DNA from 2 places in the Bacillus sp. H1a genome. Region 2 is predicted to be linked to the other one. Evidence: a T-box and tRNA genes for the amino acid it is inferred to sense, from the RefSeq annotation. Region 2 holds a T-box; the other holds one or more tRNA genes.
The links. A T-box is a leader RNA that pairs with one kind of tRNA and senses whether it is charged. The one in region 2 lies ahead of ileS (isoleucine--tRNA ligase), so its partner is inferred to be a tRNA-Ile.
Positions count from the first base shown of each region.

Region 1 (11,932 bases), on a different contig from region 2:
TGTTCCACATATAAGTGGTAATATACCGAATTTCGGATCTTCAAAAAAAGGTAACCATTCTCTCTCAGTCAAAAAAGAATACAATGGTATCTTTTGAAAAAACATAATTGTTTCATTTGCCAACGTAATAATAATTCCAAGTGTCGTTACAATGGACACGCTAGCAATTGCTTTTAGTATTAACGGAACAATTCGATTGATTCGCTGCGTTTTTCTTCTTCTATTTGTATTTCTCTCAATCAAATGTTGTACAGAAAATGTAATTTGACTTTTGTCATTATGAGCCAAAGATGAAAACCCCTTTCCACCCTGACATTACCTTTTTATTTCTGTTAACATTCGCAGCTGTTCATTATATTTTTCTTCTGGTAATTTTACATATCCGACCTCTTCAGCAAGCTTTCCAACATGCTTAATCATAAACTCAACATAATTTGCTACACTACTTTTATTTCGGATGGATGCATGATTCACATAAGTAAAGAGCGGCCTAGATAATGGCTTATACGTACCCGATTGAATGGTCTCTTTCGTTGGAAATACACCATTCACTTTTATTGCTTTCACCTTATCTCGATTGGCCATATAATAGGCATATCCTACAAAAGCAATGGCATTTTTATCATTCATTACCCCTTGCAAAATAACTTGATCGTCTTCAGACAAAGAGACCATTTTTACAAGGCGACTATTTTGTAAGATGACATTTTGAAAATAATCATAAGTACCAGAGTCTACGCCTGGCGCATAAAATTTCACTTGTTCACGCGGCCATGATGAATGAATTTGTGACCACCGTTTTAAGCATCCACCTTCACTCCATAATAGACGTAACTCGTCTATCGTCATATTGTTTACCCACGTATTTTGACGATTTACAACAATCGTAAGACCATCGTAAGCAACCTCAAACGGTGTAAACTGAATAGCGTTTTTCTTCATCGCATTTTCTTCTACCTGTTTCATCACTCTCGAAGCATTGTTTATATCTACTTCTCCTTTACTGAAACGATTAAATCCTCCTCCTGTCCCAGAAATACTAATAGAAATTTTCACGTTTGGATGAACCTTCGTATATTCCTCTGCTACTGCTTCTATAATAGGAAAAACCGTTGAGGATCCATCGACTCTCACTTCTCCCATTTCATTTGAAGCAAATGCAGTAGACATGCTACAACAAAGGAAACATGTCGATAATGTCAAAACTTTAATCGAAACGCTCATCCATTTCACGTGTTCTTCCTCCTAGAAGTAACCGGAAATAACAGGATTACAGATATAAGAATACTGCTAAACTATTAATTCGGTTTTAATTGTTTGTAAAAGTTTTGTAAAGTTCCACAAAAATTACTATACATACAAATTTGATCTAAAGTTTTGTAATTTAGGTGCAGAAGCTTTTCTAATCATCCATAAAGTGAAACTTTAATCAGTGTGGGCTTTCCATCCCCCTACTGATTATTAGCCCTCACCAATCGGGCTTTTGTGGGATAAAACTGTTATCTTCCTATCACGCAGGACAATACAAGAATGTAGGCATTAATCTTGTTATTTTTGAAACTATGTGCTGTTTTTTAACACTTTATGCTTGTCCACATTTACTAAACCATATGCATAAAGCATAAAAAAAAGCACACTATCTTTTCAGATAGTGTGCTTTTTTTACAGCTTTTTTATTCATCACCTTGCGTATTATTTTTTTTCTCTTTTTCATCTTTTGGAGCTTCACCAGTTAATGCTTGTTTTTTCAAATCAAAGTAAGCGTCCATTATTTCACGACCAATATATCCATTAATCCCTGTTTTATCATCATGTACCCACGGCACAACAACAGAAAATGCTACTTCTGGATCTTCAAGTGGCGCATAACCTACTAATGTTAAATTATATGTTTCAACACGCTCACCTTTTGCATTTTTACCAATCTCTTTATCTCCGCCATATACAGTTTGAGCGGTACCCGTTTTCCCAGCTGCTTTATATGGTGCACCTGTAAAGTATTTTGTAGCTGTACCACCTGAATCGTTAAACACTTGTCTAAATCCTTCTTGAACACGTTTAATTTGCGATTCAGGCATATCAACACGATTTAACACTTTCGGTTCCATGGATTGAACAACTTTTCCAACTTCATCTGGCTTCGCCGATGGCTGACGAATTTCCTTTACAACTTGCGGTTGCATACGATATCCACCATTGGCAATCGTCGAAATATATTGCGCTAATTGGAGCGGTGTATACGCATCATACTGTCCAATTGCTAAATCTAATAAGAAACCTGGTTGATTTCCTTTACCTATTTGGCCAGCAGTTTCATTTGGTAAATCAATGCCTGTTTTTACACCAAGTCCAAACTGACCAAAATAGTAACGCATAGTATCGAATGCGCTTTGCGGAATATCTAACGTACCGCCTCGCACATATGGAACACCAGCGATATTCATCGCTGTTTTAAACATATAAACGTTAGAAGACATTTTTAACGCTGTAAGGTCATTAATGTACCCCATCGTTTTCCAAGATGACTTCGTAGGTGTACCTTTTAATTTAATTGGTTCATCTAATTGTACTGCCCCTGGTTGAATCGCACCAGTTTGATATCCAGTAAGTAATGTTGCACCTTTTACAGTTGAACCCATCGGATAAGTACTTGTCATGGTACCTAACGCAAAGTCATTTACTTTCGTTTCGCCGCCTTCATTCACTAATTGTTTCCCCGCCATAGATAAAACTTCACCATTTTTTGGATTCATCATTACAACGAATGCGCGGTCTAAAAGGGGTTCGCTCCCTTTAAATTTCATTAAGTTTTTCGTAATAATCTCTTCTACACGCTTCTGTAATTCCATATCAATTGTTAAATTGAGGTCATTACCTCGTTGTCCTTGTGACACATTAATAGTTTCTAAAATATTACCGTCTTTATCTGTAACATTTTTCACTTCAGCTTTTGTACCATGTAAACTATCTTCGTACTGTTGCTCAAGGTAACTTTTTCCTACGCGATCGTTACGATTATAATCACGGACAAGATAGTAATCTAGTCTCTCTCTCGGTAACCCTTCATCAGAAGAAGTTACACCACCAAGTACACTTCGGAACATATCATCATACTTATATTTTCGCTCCCAGTCAACATTTGTATCTACGCCTGGTAACTTCGCTAAATTCTCACTAATAATCGCGTATTCTTCTTCTGTTGCGCCTTTTTTAACAATTTGCGGCGTCATTGCATATCCGCTTTCCATCTTACTTTTAATTGCCAGTATTTCTAAATCTTTTGCTGACAATTGATTAATCTCTTCTTCTGTTACACGATTTCGTTGACGCTCATCTAGCTCTTTATCATCAATTTTATTCGCTTTAAGCTCTTCACGATCTTTTTTTGTGATTTTTCCCTCTGCTTCTTCTTTATGTAAAGAAAGCCAGTAATCTTTTTTATCGCGATCTGTTAACTTATCTGTTGGGACTTCAATTAAATCTGCTAACTTTTTCGCCGTTTCTAAGCGATCCGCTGCAGTTGATCCCTTCATTTTTGTAAATGTAATGGTACGAATAGGCTCATTATCTACGACAGGTTGTCCATTACGGTCAAATATTTTCCCGCGTGGTACAGGATTACTAATCGTTGAATTTTCTTTTTTCTCAACTTCATTTTTATATTCCTCACCACGAACAATTTGTACGTATCCAAGCCTTACAATAACCGCGGAGAACATTAAAAATACGCAAAAAAACAACACGTTTAATCGAAAAGGAACGTGGGTCTTTTTCTTTGTTTGCTTCTGTTTCTTGCTCATACAAACCCCCTCTACCAACAGCTATGTAATGTGAAAGGGACACCTTCATACAGGTGTCCTCACTGCTGTCTTACATCTTTTTCTATTCTAGCATAAAACAAGCGAGAAGTTAACCTTCTGGTTCAGTTTGATTCTGCGTGGCCCCTTGCGCTACAACGCTTGTTTTGTTCACATTCCCCTCATCATATTTGACATTTTTAACCGCAAAATAAATAAGAAAATGTCCAGATCCTAAAATACATAGTAAGAACGGTAAACTTTTTTCAGGGGGAAAGAATATTACAGCACATAAAAAACTTAAAATAGAACAAATTCTTCCGGCATTTAACCATAATTCCCTGACAACTACATATTCTACACGCCATTCTCTCGCCTGTTTTGCTCTACCGATTACATCGTATGTCATGGATCCATACGGAACGAGTAAAATAGGGTATGCAATCGCGATACATGCTGCATAAATAAGTAATTTTGTGTATGTAACATTGAAAATAACTAAAAATACGACAGCGTATAAAATAATGCCCCCGAGTAAAATTGCTTTTTTTCGCCATTCTTTCTTTAACATACGGGCGACTAAATAGTAACATACAAATGATACAGCTGAATTGACTAAACTATACTTCCCTAATGCTAACTCACTACCTGATGCTAAATAGACGTATACCGAAATAACGAAAATAAACGTTCCTTCCCTCAAACCTTGGAAAAAATGAGCGCGCGTAATTCTTCCCCAGTTTTTATCAACTTGCCGCTCTTTCAATACTTGCACAATTTCATAGCGCCCTTCACATTCTCTCTTTGATAAGAAAAAGCTCAGAACGACTGCAATCGCAAATAGCATTAACGAGAGGAAGAAAACGACAGTATAACCACTCCATTTTTCCATACGTGAAATTGTATATCCTGCTGCTATCGGCCCAATCATTCCAGAGAAAGAGGTAAGAAGTCCGAGAAAACCGTTAAAAAAATCTCTTGTTTCTGGTTCTGTAATCTCAAATGTCAACAAGTTAAAAGCGAGCCAATAAAAACCGTAACCAACTCCTAAAAGGGCTCCCATTAGTAAAATATAGTGAGATGCACTTTTTCCCGCTACTAAAACAACGATAAAAAAAACAGCTAACGTGCCTACGCCTATTCGCAATAAAATCGAGCGATCAATACGCTTCGCTAATTTCCCGCCCACAAGAAATGTTAGAGGTTGCAATACAACGCTGGCCAAATTATACAAGCCCAGATTCACATAATTTTGTGTTTGCTTCCATAAATAAATGTTTACAAACGTATTCGATAAAGAAATTGCGAGCGTGTATAAACCTCCTATAACGAGCAATAATACTAAATCTCGATTCACTTCAACATCACCAATTACATGTTTCCACTTCATACACAACTCTCCTTTACTTCATGTTCTAGTCTTCCAAAGACAAGCCCAATTATGTAAAAAGAGAGCATAGAAAAAGCTAGGAGAAAACTCCTAGCTTTTTTCTATCTGTATTAACTTTAATTATTTTGCTTCTTGGTAAAGTTTTTCAGCAGCGTTCCAATCTACAACGTTCCAGAATGCACCGATGTAGTCAGGACGACGGTTTTGGTAATTTAAGTAGTATGCATGCTCCCAAACATCTAAGCCGATAACTGGAGTTTTGCCTTCAGTTAGAGGAGAATCTTGGTTTGGAGTGCTTGTTACTTCTAGCTCACCATTGTTTACTACTAACCATGCCCAACCAGAACCGAAGCGAGTTGCGCCAGCTTTTGCGAATTCTTCTTTGAATGCATCGAAGCTACCGAATTTCGCTTCAATCGCAGTTGCAAGTTCGCCTACTGGTTGTCCGCCACCGTTTGGAGATAGGATTGTCCAGAAGAATGTATGGTTAGCATGTCCGCCACCATTGTTACGTACTGCTGTACGGATTGCTTCTGGTACTTCGTTTAAGTTTGCAACTAATTCTTCAACGCTTTTGTCAGCTAATTCTGCATGACCTTCTAAAGCAGCGTTTAAGTTTGTAATATACGTGTTGTGATGTTTTGTATGATGGATGTTCATTGTTTCTTTATCAAAGTGAGGTTCTAAAGCATCATACGCATAAGGTAAATTTGGTAATTCGTGTTTTGCCATTGTTATATTCCTCCCGGTTTATGTATTGTCACTACATATGTGACATACAACTTCATTCTACCCTAATTGCCATAGGGTGCAAACAACTAAATCGCTTTGTCTTGCTATCATTAAAGTAGCAAAATTCCCACTTCTTTTCAATTAAAATGCTCATATATTCCGTAAAAAAAGCTCCCTTCTACAAGGAAGCTTCCTGCTGACATAATAAACATGTGAAATGGATATGGACCCTGTAGGACTCGAACCTACGACCGGACGGTTATGAGCCGTCTGCTCTAACCAGCTGAGCTAAGGGTCCACAATTATGTATGTGACATTGAAAAACAACTAAATTCCTATCGGATATTTTGTTTGAGAAATGTAAGATAAATTTACCATATACAAAAGAAAAGTGTCAATTGTATTTTTCCTCTTCAAAAGTAGAAAATTAATAAGAAGAAATTTAGTCCTCTCTACTATATGTAAATATAATATATCTTGAGCTTCTCTAGATTCGTACGTTACAATGATTTTATACATACATAAAGGAAGTGAATCTATGTCCATATTTACCCAACTAGCAAAAAGCGTATATTCGCCTAAAGATATGGCGCTTTTCCGATTTCAAAAAATCGGTAAAACCATTTTGTATATTATGCTCCTTTGCCTAATCACTACTATTCCAAGAACTTTCTTGTACGGTAGCGTTATTCAAGATGGCGTTAACATGGTAAATCAAGTAATCGAAAAAGATTTACCTGATTTTAAAATTGAAAATGGTGAGCTCAAAGCTGATATCGATCAGCCTATCGAAAAAGAAGATGGAAATGCACTTTTCGTATTTGATCCAAATTCAACAGACCTAGAAAAATATCAAAATAAAACAGGTTTATTTGTTTTAAAAGATAAAGTAGTCTCCATGGGAAATGGCCAAACACAAACATACTCCTATAATGACTTATTAGGTGCATCTCTTGAGAAGAAAGATTTACAAGATTTCATTTCGTTATTTGACAGTATTTATCCAATCTTATTATTCGTTATTGGGTTTTTACTGTATTTGTTCCAATTATTTATTACCTTTGTAGGAGTTACGTTACTTGCCTTCATCGGTTCTGCCATGAGTGGTCAGCGTAAATTATCTTATAAACAAGTTTGGACATTAACTGCTTACAGCTACACAATTCCAACAATCTTCTTTATGATTATGGATTTATTCAAAATAAACGTACCTGGTGCAACGTTTATTTACATTGCAGTTGTTTTAATCGTTCTATACTTAACGATTAAAGAAGTTCCAAAACCGAAAGAAAAACAAGAATTATAAAAAAATGCCTAAATAGGCATTTTTTTTTTGGACAAGCATATATTCCTAGCAAAGGAGTGAAGGATATGAAGAGATTAGGTATACTCTTATTCGTGCTTGTTCTCGGTTATATATTTTATTACGATATAAAAATCGGTACTTTACCGATGTTAAGTTCATACAAAAAAACAACTGCTGCCCAAACAATAAATAAAGAAAATACAGATACAAAACAAAATAAAGAGAAAGAAACAGAAAAAGAAGCAGATGCTGCGTATAAAGCAATTGAAGTAAAAACTGGTGATACGGTTCTTTCTATTACAGAAGCAATTAATAAGAAAAAAATTCCTTCTATTGAAAAGGTAATTGGTGATTTTAAACAATTAAATAAAAATACATCTGCCACAAAAATTCAAGTTGGAAAGTCTTATAAATTCCCGTTATATCAATAAGTAATCACTTAATCCTTGTCAATTATATAAAGGCGCTGATACAATAGTAAAAGTGAAACCGAGTACTTTGGTTTCTATAGCCCTTTCTCACACATACTATCATTGATGTAAGGGACTAAAATAAGAAACTTCTTTTATAAGGAGAGCGATCTATTCGTGAATGAAATGACTCATCGTACAAAAACACGTCCAGTTAAAGTCGGTAATTTAACAATTGGCGGTAACAATGAATTAATTATACAAAGTATGACGACAACAAAAACACATGATGTTGAGGCTACAGTTGCTGAAATTAAACGTTTAGAAGAAGCTGGCTGTCAAGTCGTTCGTGTTGCTGTTCCAGACGAACGCGCAGCAGATGCTATTGCTGATATTAAAAAACAAATCAACATTCCACTTGTTGCTGATATTCATTTTGATTATCGCCTCGCTTTAAAAGCAATCGAAGGCGGCATTGATAAAGTACGTATCAATCCAGGTAACATTGGACGTCGTCATAAAGTAGAAGCTGTTGTAAACGCTGCGAAAGAGCGCGGTATTCCAATCCGTATCGGTGTAAACGCAGGTTCATTAGAACGTCACATTTTAGAGAAATATGGCTATCCAACTGCTGACGGTATGGTTGAGAGCGCACTACACCATATTAAAATTTTAGAGGACTTAGATTTCCACGATATTATCGTATCAATGAAAGCCTCTGATGTTAACTTAGCAATTGAAGCATACGAAAAAGCTGCTCGTGCTTTTGATTATCCATTACATTTAGGTATTACAGAATCAGGAACATTGTTTGCTGGAACTGTAAAAAGCGCCGCTGGTCTTGGAGCAATTTTAAGTAAAGGTATCGGAAATACACTTCGTATCTCATTAAGTGCTGATCCAGTGGAAGAAGTAAAAGTTGCTCGTGAACTATTAAAGTCATTCGGCCTTGCATCTAATGCCGCAACACTTATTTCTTGTCCAACTTGTGGTCGTATTGAGATTGATCTAATTAGCATCGCTAATGAAGTAGAAGAATACATCTCTACACTTCAAGTTCCAATTAAGGTTGCAGTACTTGGCTGCGCCGTAAACGGTCCTGGTGAAGCTCGTGAAGCTGATATCGGTATTGCAGGTGCACGCGGAGAAGGTTTATTATTCCGTAAAGGGCAAGTCGTTCGTAAAGTACCGGAAGAAACAATGGTAGAAGAACTGAAAAAAGAAATCGATGTAATCGCTGCTGAAATGGCTGCCGAACGAGATAAAGAAAAAGAAGCACAAGAACAATAAAAAAGAAGGTTGTCCACATTTTTTTGTGAGCAACCTTCTTTTTACATTTAAATGAAAAACTCGTCAGTTATATAACCGACGAGTCTTTCATTTTGCACATTTTGGACAACGACCATATATTTCAAACTTATGCCCTGTTACCTCATAACCTTTAAAATCTTTATTCATAAAATCCATTGGGCAGGAAGTAATTTCTTTCGTACCACCACAATCTAAACAAATGAAATGGTGATGATGTTCCATAATAGAGCATGTAAAACGAAAATGTTTTTCACCACTTAATTCCGTTTGCTCTAAAACACCAATTTCAGCAAAAACCGTTAAGTTACGATAAATCGTATCAAAACTAAGCCCTGGATAATCATCCTTCATATGTTCTAAAACATCTTTCGCAGTTAAATAACGATTATGCGCCGCGAATAATCTTAGCATCTCTTCCCTTTTCCCCGTATGTTTGTATCCTTTTTCCTTCATTAGGCGTAAAGCTTCTGTTAGATTCATACCTATCCCTACTTTATGCAGTTTTTTTCTTCTTCCATAAAATTGCACCGATTAAAATAAGAACCGCTATCATAACAATTGTACCACCTGGTGCTAGATTAAGTTGATACGAAGCAAACATTCCACCAATTACGGCAATTTCACCAAATAAAATGGAAAAGAAAATTGTTTGTTTAAATCCTTTTGCAATACGGATACTTGCTGCAACTGGTAACGTCATTAAAGATGATACGAGAAGAACACCTACAACACGCATTGATACGGCAATTACAAGAGCAACTAATATAATGAAGATAAAGTGAATCCACTTTGCACTCAAACCGGTTGATACAGCGTATTCCTCATCAAATGATAGTAAAAACAACTCTTTGTATAATAAAACAATCGTTGCAATAACAACAATTGCTACTATACCAATAATAATTAAATCCGCGCTTGTTACAGCACTTACACTACCAAATAAATAACTAAATAAATCCGTATTGAATCCATTAGCAAGTGAAATGAAGATAACTCCAATCCCCATCCCAGCTGAAAGTATAATTGGAATTGCTAACTCTTGATAATGTTTATATACAGTACGTAATTTTTCAATTAGCAATGCTCCACCGATTGAAAAAAACATTCCCATATATAGAGGGTTTAAAAACCCACCAGTAAAGATTGTCTTTTCAAGTAATAAACTTGCTGCAATTCCTGATAATGTCACATGACTTAATGCATCCGCAATAAGCGACATGCGGCGAATCACAACGAACACGCCGATAAGCGGTGCGACAAGCCCTATTAAAATACCCGCGTATAAAGAATTACGTAAAAAATCATATTGTAAAAAATCCTGTATCATTATATCCTCCCGTGATGCTCATGTTCATGTTCTAAGCGATGAACATGATGTCCATATAAAATCGACATTTCTGCATCTTCTAGCTCTCGGAATTTCTCTACATTCCCATGGAAATGCAAATGTTGGTTTAAGCATGCAACATGTGTTACTTTTTCAGTAACAGCTCCCATATCATGAGTAACAAGAATTAACGTGATTCCTAATCTTTTGTTTAAGTCCTCTAGTATCTCATAGAAACTTTCCACATTTTTCACATCGATCCCAACAGTAGGCTCGTCCAAAATAAGCAATTCTGGATCACTTACAAGTGCACGAGCAATAAATACACGTTGTTGTTGTCCACCAGAAAGTTCTCCAATATTCCGTCCTTGAAACTCGCTCATACCTACATCAGCAATTGCTTTTTCTACTTTCTCCTTATCGTCTTTCGTAAAAAAGCGAAAAAGACCTTTTTTCGAAACAAGTCCCATTGAAACGACCTCAAAAACAGTTGCCGGGAAACCCGAGTTAAAGCTGTTTGCCTTTTGGGATACATAACCAACTTTATTCCACTCTTTAAATTTTTTACTATCAATGCCAAACAATCGAATATTTCCTTGCTTCGGCTTTAAAACACCCAATAAACATTTAAGTAAAGTCGATTTCCCTGAACCATTCGGTCCAACTAAACCTAAAAAAGCTCCCTTCGGAACTTGCAAATTAATATCTTCTAACACGTTTCGATCTTCATATCGAAACGTTAGCCCTTCTATTTCCAATATATTATTCATAGCATCTCACCTATTTTAATTCAGAATGATTCCGATTTATCTCTATTTGAATTATAGTACAGCTTATTATAGTTGTAAACCAATCTGCCCAAAATATATTCTTTATTTCCAGAAACTTTATTATTATAACAAAAAGCAGAGAAATTTTCTCTGCTTTTAAAAGATATTACAAATCATTTTTTAATGAATTGCCGATTTAAACTTACCACCATTTGTCTCTTGCGTGCTCATAATGGTAACAAATGCATTTTCATCAATTTCGTGCACAATTGATTTTAACTTTGTCACTTCAAGACGAGTTACAACTGCATAAATAACTTCTTTTTCTTTATCTGTATAACCACCTTTAGCAACAAGTTTTGTTGTTCCACGACCAAGGCGGTGTAAAATTGCATTTGATACTTCCTCATATTGATCCGATACTATTAAAACTGCTTTCGTTTCGTCCAATCCTTGGATTACCGTATCAATTGTTTTGAATGCGATATAGTACGTCATAACAGAATACATTGCTTGTTCAACACCAAACACAAATGCTGCCCATGCAAAAATGAATAAGTTCACAAACATTACGAATTCACCAACAGAAAACGGTAATTTCTTCGTTAATAGAATCCCCATAATCTCTGTCCCGTCTAACGATCCACCATGACGAATAACAAGTCCTACACCAAGACCTAAAATAAGACCGCCAAAAACTGTTGCTAAAATTGGCTCTGTTGTAAACGGTGGAACAGCATGCAACGTTGATTCAATAAATGCTAAAGCTACAATCCCAAACGCTGAGGATAACATGAATGTTTTTCCAATTTGCTTATATCCGGAGTACATAAACGGAATGTTGAGGATAACCACTAAAGTAGAAAAACTTAACCACCAAATATTAGGA
Region 1 covers NZ_AYMH01000005.1:111,115-123,046, reverse strand. The annotation lists gene pstC (phosphate ABC transporter permease subunit PstC) at 1-288, opposite strand, end outside; gene U860_RS0103595 (PstS family phosphate ABC transporter substrate-binding protein) at 316-1,233, opposite strand; gene U860_RS0103590 (penicillin-binding protein 2) at 1,674-3,800, opposite strand; gene U860_RS0103585 (MFS transporter) at 3,910-5,187, opposite strand; gene sodA (superoxide dismutase [Mn]) at 5,308-5,919, opposite strand; tRNA gene U860_RS0103575 (tRNA-Ile) at 6,144-6,217, opposite strand; gene yqgB (protein YqgB) at 6,458-7,225, shown strand; gene U860_RS0103565 (hypothetical protein) at 7,291-7,656, shown strand; gene ispG (flavodoxin-dependent (E)-4-hydroxy-3-methylbut-2-enyl-diphosphate synthase) at 7,822-8,925, shown strand; gene U860_RS0103555 (Fur family transcriptional regulator) at 9,013-9,426, opposite strand; gene U860_RS0103550 (metal ABC transporter permease) at 9,440-10,273, opposite strand; gene U860_RS0103545 (metal ABC transporter ATP-binding protein) at 10,273-11,043, opposite strand; gene U860_RS0103540 (YitT family protein) at 11,224-11,932, opposite strand, start outside.
Region 1: it has a tRNA-Ile gene. The T-box ahead of ileS (isoleucine--tRNA ligase) is inferred to sense a tRNA for this amino acid. The anticodon was not compared.

Region 2 (11,932 bases):
GTGAATGCATGCTAGATTTTAAGCAATTAGAAATTTGTTTGAAGGAAAAGAGATTTATAGATGGATTACAGGAGATAAATAATGAAATTGCACATATAAAAGAAACGAATAAATTATCATACGTGAAGAACTGGCTTTCTAACGTTCCATCACCTAAAGAGTTTGATATATTAATTCGCCTTGCTGATGAAGGGTTAATGCATCAATATAGCTCCTTTTTAATTCGTTACACTTATAAAAAGTTCCCAAATATGAGAACGCTCTCTTTGTATTGTGATGAGTTAATTGATGAGCGTAAAATCCTTGATGCAGAACAATTGTTAAAAAATTCTTTGGAAGAGGTAAATGAAGAAGAAACTGATGCTGATGTTTTAGCGAAAGCATATTTTACGTTAGTTAGATGTTTGTTAGATATGAAGCGAAATGAAGAGGCATATGCCTATATGCAAAAGGCAGAAAAGTATAGCACACATGCAGTTTTTGATAAATGGGGTTACTTATATATACAGACCGGTGAGTGGGAGAAAGCAGAGGAACAACTTTTAGCTGGACAACAGCATAAAGATTGTGAAGAGTTAGCTACATATTTACTAGCACAATTATATGCATATAAAGGAGAACAGCAGCGAGCATTACAACTCATTAACGATGCGATTGCAAAGTTTCCACAAATACCATACTTCCATTTTGAAAAGGTGAAATATTTATTAGATTTAGAGCGCTTTGAAGAAATGTTAGCGGTAATAGATAATATGAATCAAATGCTTTCGTATCACGCTTACACAACTTATTTCATACATTTACGTGCAGAAGCATTGTATAAAAGGAATGAGATTAAAGAGTTACAAGCACTATTGAAAGTAGAATTGAGTTTGAAAAATTCTTTATATCATCATATAGAAAAAAATCCGGATGGAAAAAAGGTCCGGTTACCGTTAGTTCCAATTGTACAAAAGGATAACTATTGTGTTCCGACGAGTTTGGAAATGATGTTAGGATTATGGGGAGAAAACCGCACGCAAGACGAAATTGCAAAGCATATTTTTGATGTAACAGGTTCCAAGTTTTCAGATACAGTTACGTATTTAGAAGAATTAGGTTACGAGTATCGTTATTTTAAAGGGAATGAAGAGAATTATAAGAAGTTACTTGATCAAGGTATTCCCGTTTTATTAAGTATAGATATTGATCACGCTTCCCATGTACAAGTACTTTCTGGTTATGACAATGTGTTACAAGCTTTTTATATTCAAGATCCGAATTTCTTAGAACCGATTCTTGTAGAATATGATAAGTTGCAAGAAAAATATCGTTATACAGATTGTTTAGCTATTACGTTTACGCCAAAAGATAGAATAGGACAGCTTTCCTTTTTAAGTGTGGAAGAACATAAGTATTTTAAATCAATTTTTTCTCTTACAGATCATTTAGATGAGCAAGATAAAGAGGGAATTGAAAAGTTGATACTATTTTTAAAAGAAACAAGTGAAAATCCAAACACTTGGTTATATACAATTAAACATTTAGATGCTGAAGTAGATAAAGAGTTTATTCAGTTTTGTATAGAAAAGTTAATGGAGAAGTTTCCGAGCTCTGACTTTGTGAAATTGCATAGTGCACAGTGTTTTATTCGCCTGCAAGATATGAAGAAAGCAGGACAAATGCTTCAAAGTGTGGAGAAGAAAAACAATCAAGCGTTATATCATTTTATAAATGGACGTTATTCTTTTGAACAAGATAATTATGCAGAAGCGATTGCTAGTTTTCGTTCATCATTACAATTGGATGCAGACCAACCAGTTGCGTGGAGTTTCTTAGCTTTATCATACATGTATATGGATCAATCTGAAAAGGGGCTAGAGTATTCTCTAACAGCTATAGAACGTAGTCCAGAAAGGTTTACGCTTGTAAATCACGGTTTAATATTAATAGATTTAGAACGATATGAAGAGGCATATGGATTCTTTAATGATTTATTAAAAGAATATAAATATGAAGCGCACATATGGTATGAACGTGCAAGATGTGCTCAGCATTTAGGAAAAGTGTATTTGGCGGTAAAAGGACTTAAAGTGGCGATCCAATTAGATAAAACGGCAGCGTATGTATATACGAAGCTTTCGGAAATCTATGAATCAGATTTGGATGATGGGAATAGTGCGAAGGAAATTTTATTACAAGGAATTCAAAATTGTGAGGATCAGGCGTCTTTATATGTTCGTTTAGGAGATGTTCATTTTCAAAATGATGAACTTGAAGAAGCAGAAACTATTTATAAGCGTTCTTTAGAAGAAAATAATGAAGATGTATATTCTCATTTCGGTTTAATTCAAGTTTATATGGCAAAAGAACAATATGAGGATGCCAAAAACTATCTTGTTAATATCAATAAGCAATTTGAAGACAATCAAGATTTCCTTATGAATGCTGGCATGGTGCTATGGGATGCTGAAATTGCATTAGGCGGGGATGAAAAAGAATTAAAACTTGCACTTTCTAAATTAGAGAACGGTATACGAAGAGTATACGCTAATATATCCAGCGTGTTAGATGAGTATGTAAGTCGAATAAAAGACACAGCTTTTGTGCAACGAGGCATAGCGTTTTTAAGAACGTTAGAAAAAGAAAAAACGGAAGTAATTGAATTCGGTTGTTACGCTGGTGTTTTATATGAATCTATTGGACAGTATGATCAGGCGATAAAACGATATAATGATGCACTTAAGAAAAAACAGGATTCATTGCCGTATTTCCGTATTGGTGAAACATTCATGGCGCTAGGGCAATTTCAAGAAGCGAAGCATGCATATGAAACATGTTTAGAAATGGATGAGAATTTCATAGGTGTACATTTACAGCTTGCTGAAATATATGAAAAAGAAGAGAATCGTTTCAAAGAACAAAGTCATATGGTACAGGCGATGAAAGAAGAGCCGTTGCATATTAATATGGAATATTTGGCGCAGCTTTCCGTAGAAATGAATCTTCAAGAAGAATTGCTAATTGAATTAGAAAAATTAGCGGAAGAAGTTTCTGAAATATGGCGTTTAGATGCGATTGCATACGTGTTTGGTGCGATGAATGATATAGATAAAGAAAAAGAATATATCGAATACGCAATGAAGATAGATGAAGAGCATGTGGAAGTACTATATCATTATGCGAAAGTACTTGTTAAAAAACAGAATGCAGAAGCAATCGAAGTTGCGTTGAAAGTAATGCATAAAGATTTGGAAAGTGAACGTATATTTGGTGTGTACGTAAAAGCAATGGAGCAACATAAAAAATTATCCCAAATAAGAGACGCACTTCATACGTTAAAGGTGAGAAAAGCAGAAAGAAGTACAGCATTTGTTTATGCAGCTACTGCGGTTGCCGAAAGATTAGTAGAAAGGCAGCAAAATGAGCAACCGAAAAAATCTATATTTACAAGAGCATTTTATCGCATGAAAAATCGTGCGAAGGAAATTTCAATGATTACAGTTATTATTGATTTATTTGAGATTTCCTTAAAGTTAAACCCAAAAAATAGTATGGCAGCGCAGCGTTTCGCGATATTTTACGAGAATGCAGCGATGAATAAAGAAGCGATAGAGGTATTACAAACGTCGTTAGAAAATAAGTGGGATTATGATGTAGCGAAGCAACTTGTAAGTCTTTTCATTGAGTGTGAGGAAGAAGATATGTTACGAGATGCTTTCGAATTAACGAAACAAATGGTTCGAGAGCTACCGGATGATTATGATACGCTTCTTTTACAAGCGAATGTATTATGTAAGAATGGAGAAGAAAGAAAAGCAGAAAAAATTTGCTTACAATTAATTGAGAAAACGCCATTCGTAAGTAGAGGATTCCTTGCTTTAGGAGAAATGTACCAAAGTCAAGAGAGGTTTGAGGATGCGATTCATTTATTAGAAGGTGCTACTATACATCATCCAAATGAAACGGCAATTCTTCTTACTTTAGCATCTTCATATCATAGAGCTGGACAAACGATAAAGGCAGAAAAGATAACAAGTGAAATATTAGATATTGATGCTACTGACTTGTTAGCAAGATATGATCATGCTTGTTACTTAGCTGTATTAAGCAGAAATGAAGAGGCAAGAGAAGAACTTGGAATTGTACTTCGTGAAGATGAAACCGGATTTTTTGCTGAACTTGCAGAGGAAGATGAAGATTTATCGGGATTGCGAGAATTTGAAAAATAAATGTAAACGAATAGTGAAAAAGGATATAAATAAAAATATATTTTGAATTAGTTGACAATTAATTGTTAGATGGCATAAAATAACTTTTAATAAAGTATACAAATCTGAAGACGAGAAAGAGTAAAATAGTGAGCTGTTCCCCAGAGAGCCGGTGTATTGCTGAAAGCCGGTGTTCAGACATTATTTGAAAATCATCTCCGAGGAGCCGCGGCTGAATAAAGTAAGCTCGGACGGATGTCTACCGTTACAAAGAACGCGTATGTTAGTACGTTGCTAAGTGCTATTAGTGAAAAGCTAATAGAATTAGGGTGGTAACGCGGGTAAACCCGTCCCTATTTCATAGGGACGGGTTTTTTGTGTGCTTTTAAAAAATTCAAAGGAGTGGTTGTAGATGAAGAAAGTAGATGTAAAAGAGTCAGCTGTAGGGAGAGAAACACGTATTCGTAAGCAGTGGAATGAACAAAGTATTTTCGAGCAATCAATTCAGAATCGAGAAGGCGCACAATCTTTTGTGTTTTATGAAGGGCCACCAACAGCGAACGGATTACCACACGTCGGCCATGCACTTGGGCGGGCGATTAAAGATTTAGTAGCGAGATATAAAACGATGGCTGGATATAAAGTATTAAGAAAAGCCGGATGGGATACACATGGATTACCGGTAGAATTAGGCGTTGAAAAACAACTGGGCATTTCAGGTAAACATGAAATCGAAGAATACGGAATTGAACCGTTTATTCAAAAGTGTAAAGAGAGTGTATTCACATATGAGAAGCAGTGGCGTGAATTTACGGAGAGCATTGGATATTGGGTAGATATGGATGATCCGTACGTTACTTTAGAGAATCCATATATCGAAAGTGTATGGCATATTTTAGGAACAATTCATGAAAAAGGCTTGTTATATAAAGGGCATAGAGTTTCACCATACTGTCCAAGCTGTCAAACATCGCTTAGTTCACATGAAGTTGCACAAGGATACAAAACGGTTAAAGATTTAAGCGCAACGGTTAAGTTTAAAGTGAAAGATAGTGAAAATGAATATTTCCTTGGATGGACGACAACACCGTGGACGCTCCCAGCGAATGTTGCACTTGCCGTACATCCGAATATGGAATACGTAAAAGCAAAACAAGAAGAATCAGTGTATATTGTTGCTAAAGACCGTGTGCAAGAAGTGCTAAAAGAAGATTATGAAGTAATGTCTGTTCATAAAGGAGAAGAATTATTAAATATTTCATATACAGCACCGTTTCCGATGAAAGAAGTTACAAATGGATACCGTGTTATTGCGGCAGACTTTGTTACTGCAGATAGTGGTACGGGACTCGTTCATATCGCTCCAGCATATGGGGAGGACGATTATAGAGTCGTTCAAAATGAAGGGTTATCATTTTTACATGTTGTAGATGAGAAGGGTGAGTATACAGAAGCAGTACCATTTCTAAAAGGTAAGTTTGTAAAAGAATGTGACGTTGATATTGTCCGTTATTTAGCTAAAGAAGGTTTGTTATATCATAAAGAAAAATATGAACATAGCTACCCACATTGTTGGCGCTGTGATTCGCCGTTACTTTATTATGCAGGAGAAAGTTGGTTAATTCGAACAACTGAGATTAAAGAGACGTTTTTACAAAATAATGATACTGTCACGTGGTATCCAGATCATATGAAGCATGGACGCTTTGGGAAGTTTTTAGAAAATATGGTGGACTGGAATATTAGCCGAAATAGATATTGGGGAACACCGTTAAACGTATGGGAATGTGAAAGCTGCGATCATCAATTCGCACCGAAAAGTATTGCTGAATTAAGAAAGCATAGTACAAAAGAAACACCTGAAGATTTAGAATTGCATAAGCCATATGTGGATGAAGTACAAGTATGCTGTGAGAAATGTGGAAGTACAATGAATCGAACACCAGAAGTAATTGATGTTTGGTTTGATAGTGGTTCAATGCCTTTTGCGCAATATCATTACCCGTTTGAAAATAAAGAGTTGTTTGAAGAACAGTTTCCAGCAGATGTAATTGCAGAGGGAATTGATCAAACACGCGGCTGGTTTTATAGTTTATTAGCAGTATCAGCGCTATATACAGGGAAAGTACCATATAAACGAGTATTATCATTAGGGCATGTATTAGATGAAGAAGGACAGAAAATGTCTAAAAGTAAAGGTAACGCACTTGATCCTGTGGATTTAGTAGAGAAGTTTGGTGCCGACGCACTAAGGTGGGCTTTACTCGTTGACAGTGCTCCGTGGAATGCGAAACGATTTTCTGAAAGAACAGTACAAGAAGCGAAATCTAAATTTGTAGATACGTTAGTCAATGTGTATAGCTTCTATGTTTTATATGCAAATTTAGATGGATATAATCCGAAAGAAAAGTATGAAGTTAAACGTACGAAATTAGATGAATGGGTGTTATCAAGATTGCATAGCACAACGAGAAAGGTAAGAACTGCACTAGATGATTATCAATTTACGAATGCAGCTCGTGAAATTGCTGCGCTCGTAGATGAAGTGAGTAACTGGTATGTAAGACGTTCACGCAATCGTTTTTGGGAGTCAGGAATGAATCCTGAAAAAGCAGCTGCTTATGCAACTCTACATGAAGTACTTGTTACAATTAGTAAACTAATCGCACCATTTACACCGTTTGTAGCTGAGGATATTCATCTAAATTTAGAAGGAAGCAGTGTTCATTTAGCAGATTATCCGGTTGTAAACGAATCACTTATTCAGTCAAAGTTAGAAGCAGAAATGGACGCTGTTTTACAAGTTGTTGAACTTGGGAGAAGTAATCGCAATCAACATTCATTGAAAGTAAAACAGCCGTTAGCAGAGCTTGTATTACTTGAGCATAAGGAAAATGATATCGATTGGGAATCTTATCGTGATATCGTAATGGATGAGCTAAATGTTAAAGCGTTCCATGTTGAACTGGATGAAACGAAATACACATCATATCAATTAAAGTTGAATTTTAAAACAGCGGGACCGAAGTTCGGTAAGGATGTGAATGCAGTAAACGGGTGGCTAAAACAATTATCGCAAGAAGAAGTACAGAACTTTGTTTCAACTGAAAGAGCAGCATATCAAGCAGCATCAGGGGAAGAAGTAGTTGTAACGTCTGAAGATGTATTAGTAGAAAAAGTAGCGAAATCAGGATTCTCAAATACGACTAATGGACAGTATACAGTTATGTTAGACACGAATGTAACGGAGGAATTGCTACAAGAAGGAGTGGCTCGTGAATTCATTCGAGCAGTGCAAGAATATCGTAAACAATTGAATTTACCGGTTAACTTACGAGTTGATGTTGTTCTTGATACAGAAGATGAATTGGAACATACATTAACGAACTATAAAGGGCTATTAGAAGAAAATTTACTCGTAAAACAATTTACGTTTCGTGCATTAACGAAAGAAGATGATGAACTTTCATTAGGTGAGACAAAAGTTCGAATCAAACTGAGCCCAGCTAATTAAATAAAAAGGAAGTTGGAATGAACGATTCCAACTTCCTTTTTGTATGAAGAGAAATTATCCGGCTAATTTTCTCATAATCCATTCGATAGGGCCTCTAGAAAATTTCTTTCTCCATAAAGTGCTAAATAATACACTGAAAATGAAAAATCCAGTAGCAAATAATAAAACGAAAAGTAGTGTTTGATGTTCCATCTTATTTAATAGAATCAATGTCCCAATACCGATAAATACATGGCTTACATAATGAGTTAATGTGAGTTGTCCTGTTTGTACAATGGCCGTAATAAACCAATTCTTTTCATATTTTTCAGCAAGATGGAGGCAAATTATTAATATAGCAATAGCAGATCCTGTAGCTGATGCGACGTATAATATATTGGGTAAAATGGGTCCTGTGTTAAACAAAAATGTAGATGATTCTTCACCAATGTATGGGATAAATAGCTGTGTTAATATTTTTGATAATAGCTCTATAATTACGGTTGTTGTTATACCGAGTAAGAACAACCAATGTCTAATTTTTATATTATGAAGATCTAACCTGCCAATTATCATACCGATTAAGAAGAATGAAAACCATGGGAAAATAGGGTGATAGCCATTAAAGAATAAGTTGCGAAGGAATCCTTTTACTGTCCAAAAGTCTATATAGTTTATAAATGAAGTAGAGCCTCCCCATCCTTCGAAGGCATTGAAAGTAAGTTGGAGATATTGTGCAGTGAGTAGAATAATGATAGAAAGCCATATTAATATAGTTCTTCGTACAGTAATTAGTAATGCAGCAATGAAAAGATAAACGCCATAGTAGTGTAATATATCCCCCGTCCATTCCATTACGTACAATAATAGTCCTAAAATAAATAAGAATAGTGATCGTTTCCATATCATTTTTCGGCTATTACTAATTTTTATTTTCTCGTGGCTAGCAACAGATGACTTAGTCATTAAAGTTATGCCAATCCCAGCAAGTATAACAAACAAGGCAGAAGCTCTACCTTCAAAAAGTGACATAAAGGTTTTTAACAGAGGAGGACCATTTCCTTCCGCCCCTGTTATTACCATGAAATTAACTAGTAACATTCCAAACATCGCCCAAGCTCTAGCAAAATCTAAGCCGATAATTCGTTTTTTACTTTTCATAAGAATCACTTCTTTCAAATATGCTGTTAACAGCTTCAATCCATATTTGTTTATAATCCATATTTATATCAAACATCATATAACTTCCGATATTATCAAGTACTAACGCTAACATATGAGCTTTTGAAACTAGATTTTTATTTTGAATGAGTTGAAGTTCATTTGCTTTTATGAGGAGTGATTCAAATCCGTTTAAATATTCTGTTTGCACAGTTAGTAATCGATCTTTGTACATATCGTTTCTAGAAGAAAGTAAAACATATTCTTGCAACACACGATTAAAATAAGGATCGTTACGTTGTTCATCAATCATTTTGAATCCAATTTCAATACATTTCTCAATAAAATTTTCATACGTAAACTCTTCTGTATGGAAAAAAGAAGAGAATTGCATTGCTTTGCATAATTCATTAAAAATACCTTCGATTAATGCGTCTTTAGATTTAAAGTAGTAATAAATAGATGGTTTGGCGATACCAACTTCTTCAGCAATCATCGTGTAAGTTGTTTTAGCGATACCATTCTCAGCGAATAAGCGGTAACTCGCCTCAATTATCGAAGAGAGTGTTTCTTCACTTTTGCTCATAATAAATCCTCCTAATAAAAAAGGTTACATAAATCGTATCATTCATTAATAATATTTTCAACCTACCGTTAGGTAAAAAACAGCCTGTTTTTTAATACATTAATTTAAAAAGTATATGGTTAAGGGAATTAATAAAGAAATATATTTCTACATTATTTTTCTCGTTTTACACATAAATATTGAGAAAATTTCACTCACCTTAAATGTAAAGGTAATATATTTGCTCATATAGAATTACTCGTAGATTCACTTTATTTCGTTACTTGTGGACAGTAATAGCCTTATAGGAATGGGATAAAGGTTTCAATTTATTAGGGGGAGTGGTTTTATGTTAAACAAAAAAATGGTGGCAATGGCAATGACTGTGCCATTAGTAATGGGGACAATTTCTACTGTTTCAGCACTTGAAAAACAACAGGAAGTAAAGTTAGAAGCTTATTCACCACAGAAAAAGGCAATTGAATATTTAAAAGGGAATGCTGATCAGTATGGATTAAAGCCAGACCTTTCAGACTTACAATATATTTCTACAACAGAAACGTCAGTAGCTTCATACGTTAGGTTTCAACAAGTAGTCAATGGTGCTCCTGTATTTTCAAAACAAATAACAGTTACTCTTAATGGAGAGGGAAAAGGAGTGCTGGCAGTTTCTGATTATCAGTCTGTTAAAGGTGTGAAGGAAGTAACGAACAAGATTAGTGAAAAAGATGCGGAACAAAAATCAATGGCGTATGTTGGAGGAGAAAGTGAGCAAAATCTATGGGCTCCTACAGAGAAAGACTTCGGATATATTATTGAAGAGGGAATCGCTATCCCAGTATACAAAGTTGTAGTCCATTCTAATAATCCATTTGGTGCATGGGAAACATTTATTGATGCGGAAAACGGAAAGTTAATTAAAAAGGTTGATATAAACCGAAAAGCAGAAGGAAATGGAAAAGTATTTTTACCTAACCCTGTCGTATCAAGTGGTAGTTTAGCAGGGTTAAAGGACAATAATGATGCAGATTCTACAGCGTTAAATAATCAACTAAAAACAGTTACTTTAAAAGGTCTAGATGGTACAGGATTTTTAATTGGGGAGTATGTCACGATTTCTTCAAAAGCGAAGACGAAATCTACAAATCTACAATTTAACTATACACGTGCAAATGATAGTTTTGAAGATGTTATGTCATATTATCATATCGATACATTACAGCGTTACATTCAAGGATTAGGCCTTAAAAATATTAATAATCGTTCCATTAAAGTGAATGTAAATGGTACAACTGATGATAATTCATTCTATTCTCCATCAACGAAAGCTTTAACTTTCGGTACTGGCGGAGTAGATGATGCAGAAGATGCTGGCATTATCGCACATGAATACGGGCATTCGATTCAAGATAACCAAGTACCTGGATTCGGAAGTTCAGCAGAAGGCGGAGCGATGGGAGAAGGATTTGGTGATTTCTTAGGCGCAACGTATGAAGATGCGGTATCAACGACGGGTTACGGAAAAGCATGCATTGGAGAATGGGATGCGACTGCTTACTCTAGTTCAGATCCAACGTGCTTACGCCGATTAGATAATAATAAAGTATATCCAAAAGATATAACAAATGAAGTACACGATGATGGGGAAATTTGGGCTCAAGGTCAATACGAAATGGCACAAGCTTTTGGACGTGATGTAGCAACAAAAATTATTTTACAATCACATTGGTCATTAACACCAAATGCGAAATTCCGTGATGGAGCAAAAGCGATTAAGCAAGCAGATGCTCTTTTATACGGCGGACAACACGCAGCTGAAATTGATCGTATTTGGACGGCGAGAGGAATTAGTACGAATTAATATAAAACGTCGTGGCATTTATAAGCCACGACGTTTTTGATTTGTTTAAGGACCGGTACTAGAAAATTTATTTATATCGGCGATAATGTAAATATATCAACAAGTTTACTTTGTCGCTTCTTTAAAAACAAAATGCTCTTTAAACTTTCTAGCTTCAACTTTTTGACCGTTTCTCATAGAGCGGAAAGGATGTTCTTGCCACGTAATGATAACGTCAACCTTATCGGCTTTTGTAGCAACAGGGAAATTAGCGTGTTCAAATCCAGTTTTTCCGCTTGCTAGACGACTTTCTTTTAGGGAAAAGAGTTCATATTTTGTTTTCGTATTTGGTTCATTGCGGAAGACTTCAACTTGTACGTTATATACTTCGCTTTTCCCAAGATTTTTTACAGAGAAATGATATGTTTGAAATACACCTTTTTTAGGCTGCAACAATTTTTCACCCGTTTTTTTCACTTCATCAATATTCACTTGCCATTGATTAGAGTTTTGAGAGACTGGTAAAGAGTTTGGGGAATAAGCATACGTTTCATTAACTGCAACTATGCATAACAATAGGAAAAAGAAACTAATCGTTTTTCTCATATGCACACCTCCGCTATAAAATTTATATTAATATGTGTAAAAAAATTAAATTTATGTAATAAAATAGAAAAGGTGAT
Region 2 covers NZ_AYMH01000034.1:20,894-32,825, forward strand. The annotation lists gene U860_RS0116040 (bacteriocin-processing peptidase family protein) at 9-4,211, shown strand; T-box leader at 4,310-4,548, shown strand; gene ileS (isoleucine--tRNA ligase) at 4,603-7,704, shown strand; gene U860_RS0116050 (heparan-alpha-glucosaminide N-acetyltransferase domain-containing protein) at 7,759-8,844, opposite strand; gene U860_RS0116055 (TetR/AcrR family transcriptional regulator) at 8,834-9,430, opposite strand; gene U860_RS0116060 (M36 family metallopeptidase) at 9,759-11,270, shown strand; gene U860_RS0116065 (hypothetical protein) at 11,376-11,855, opposite strand.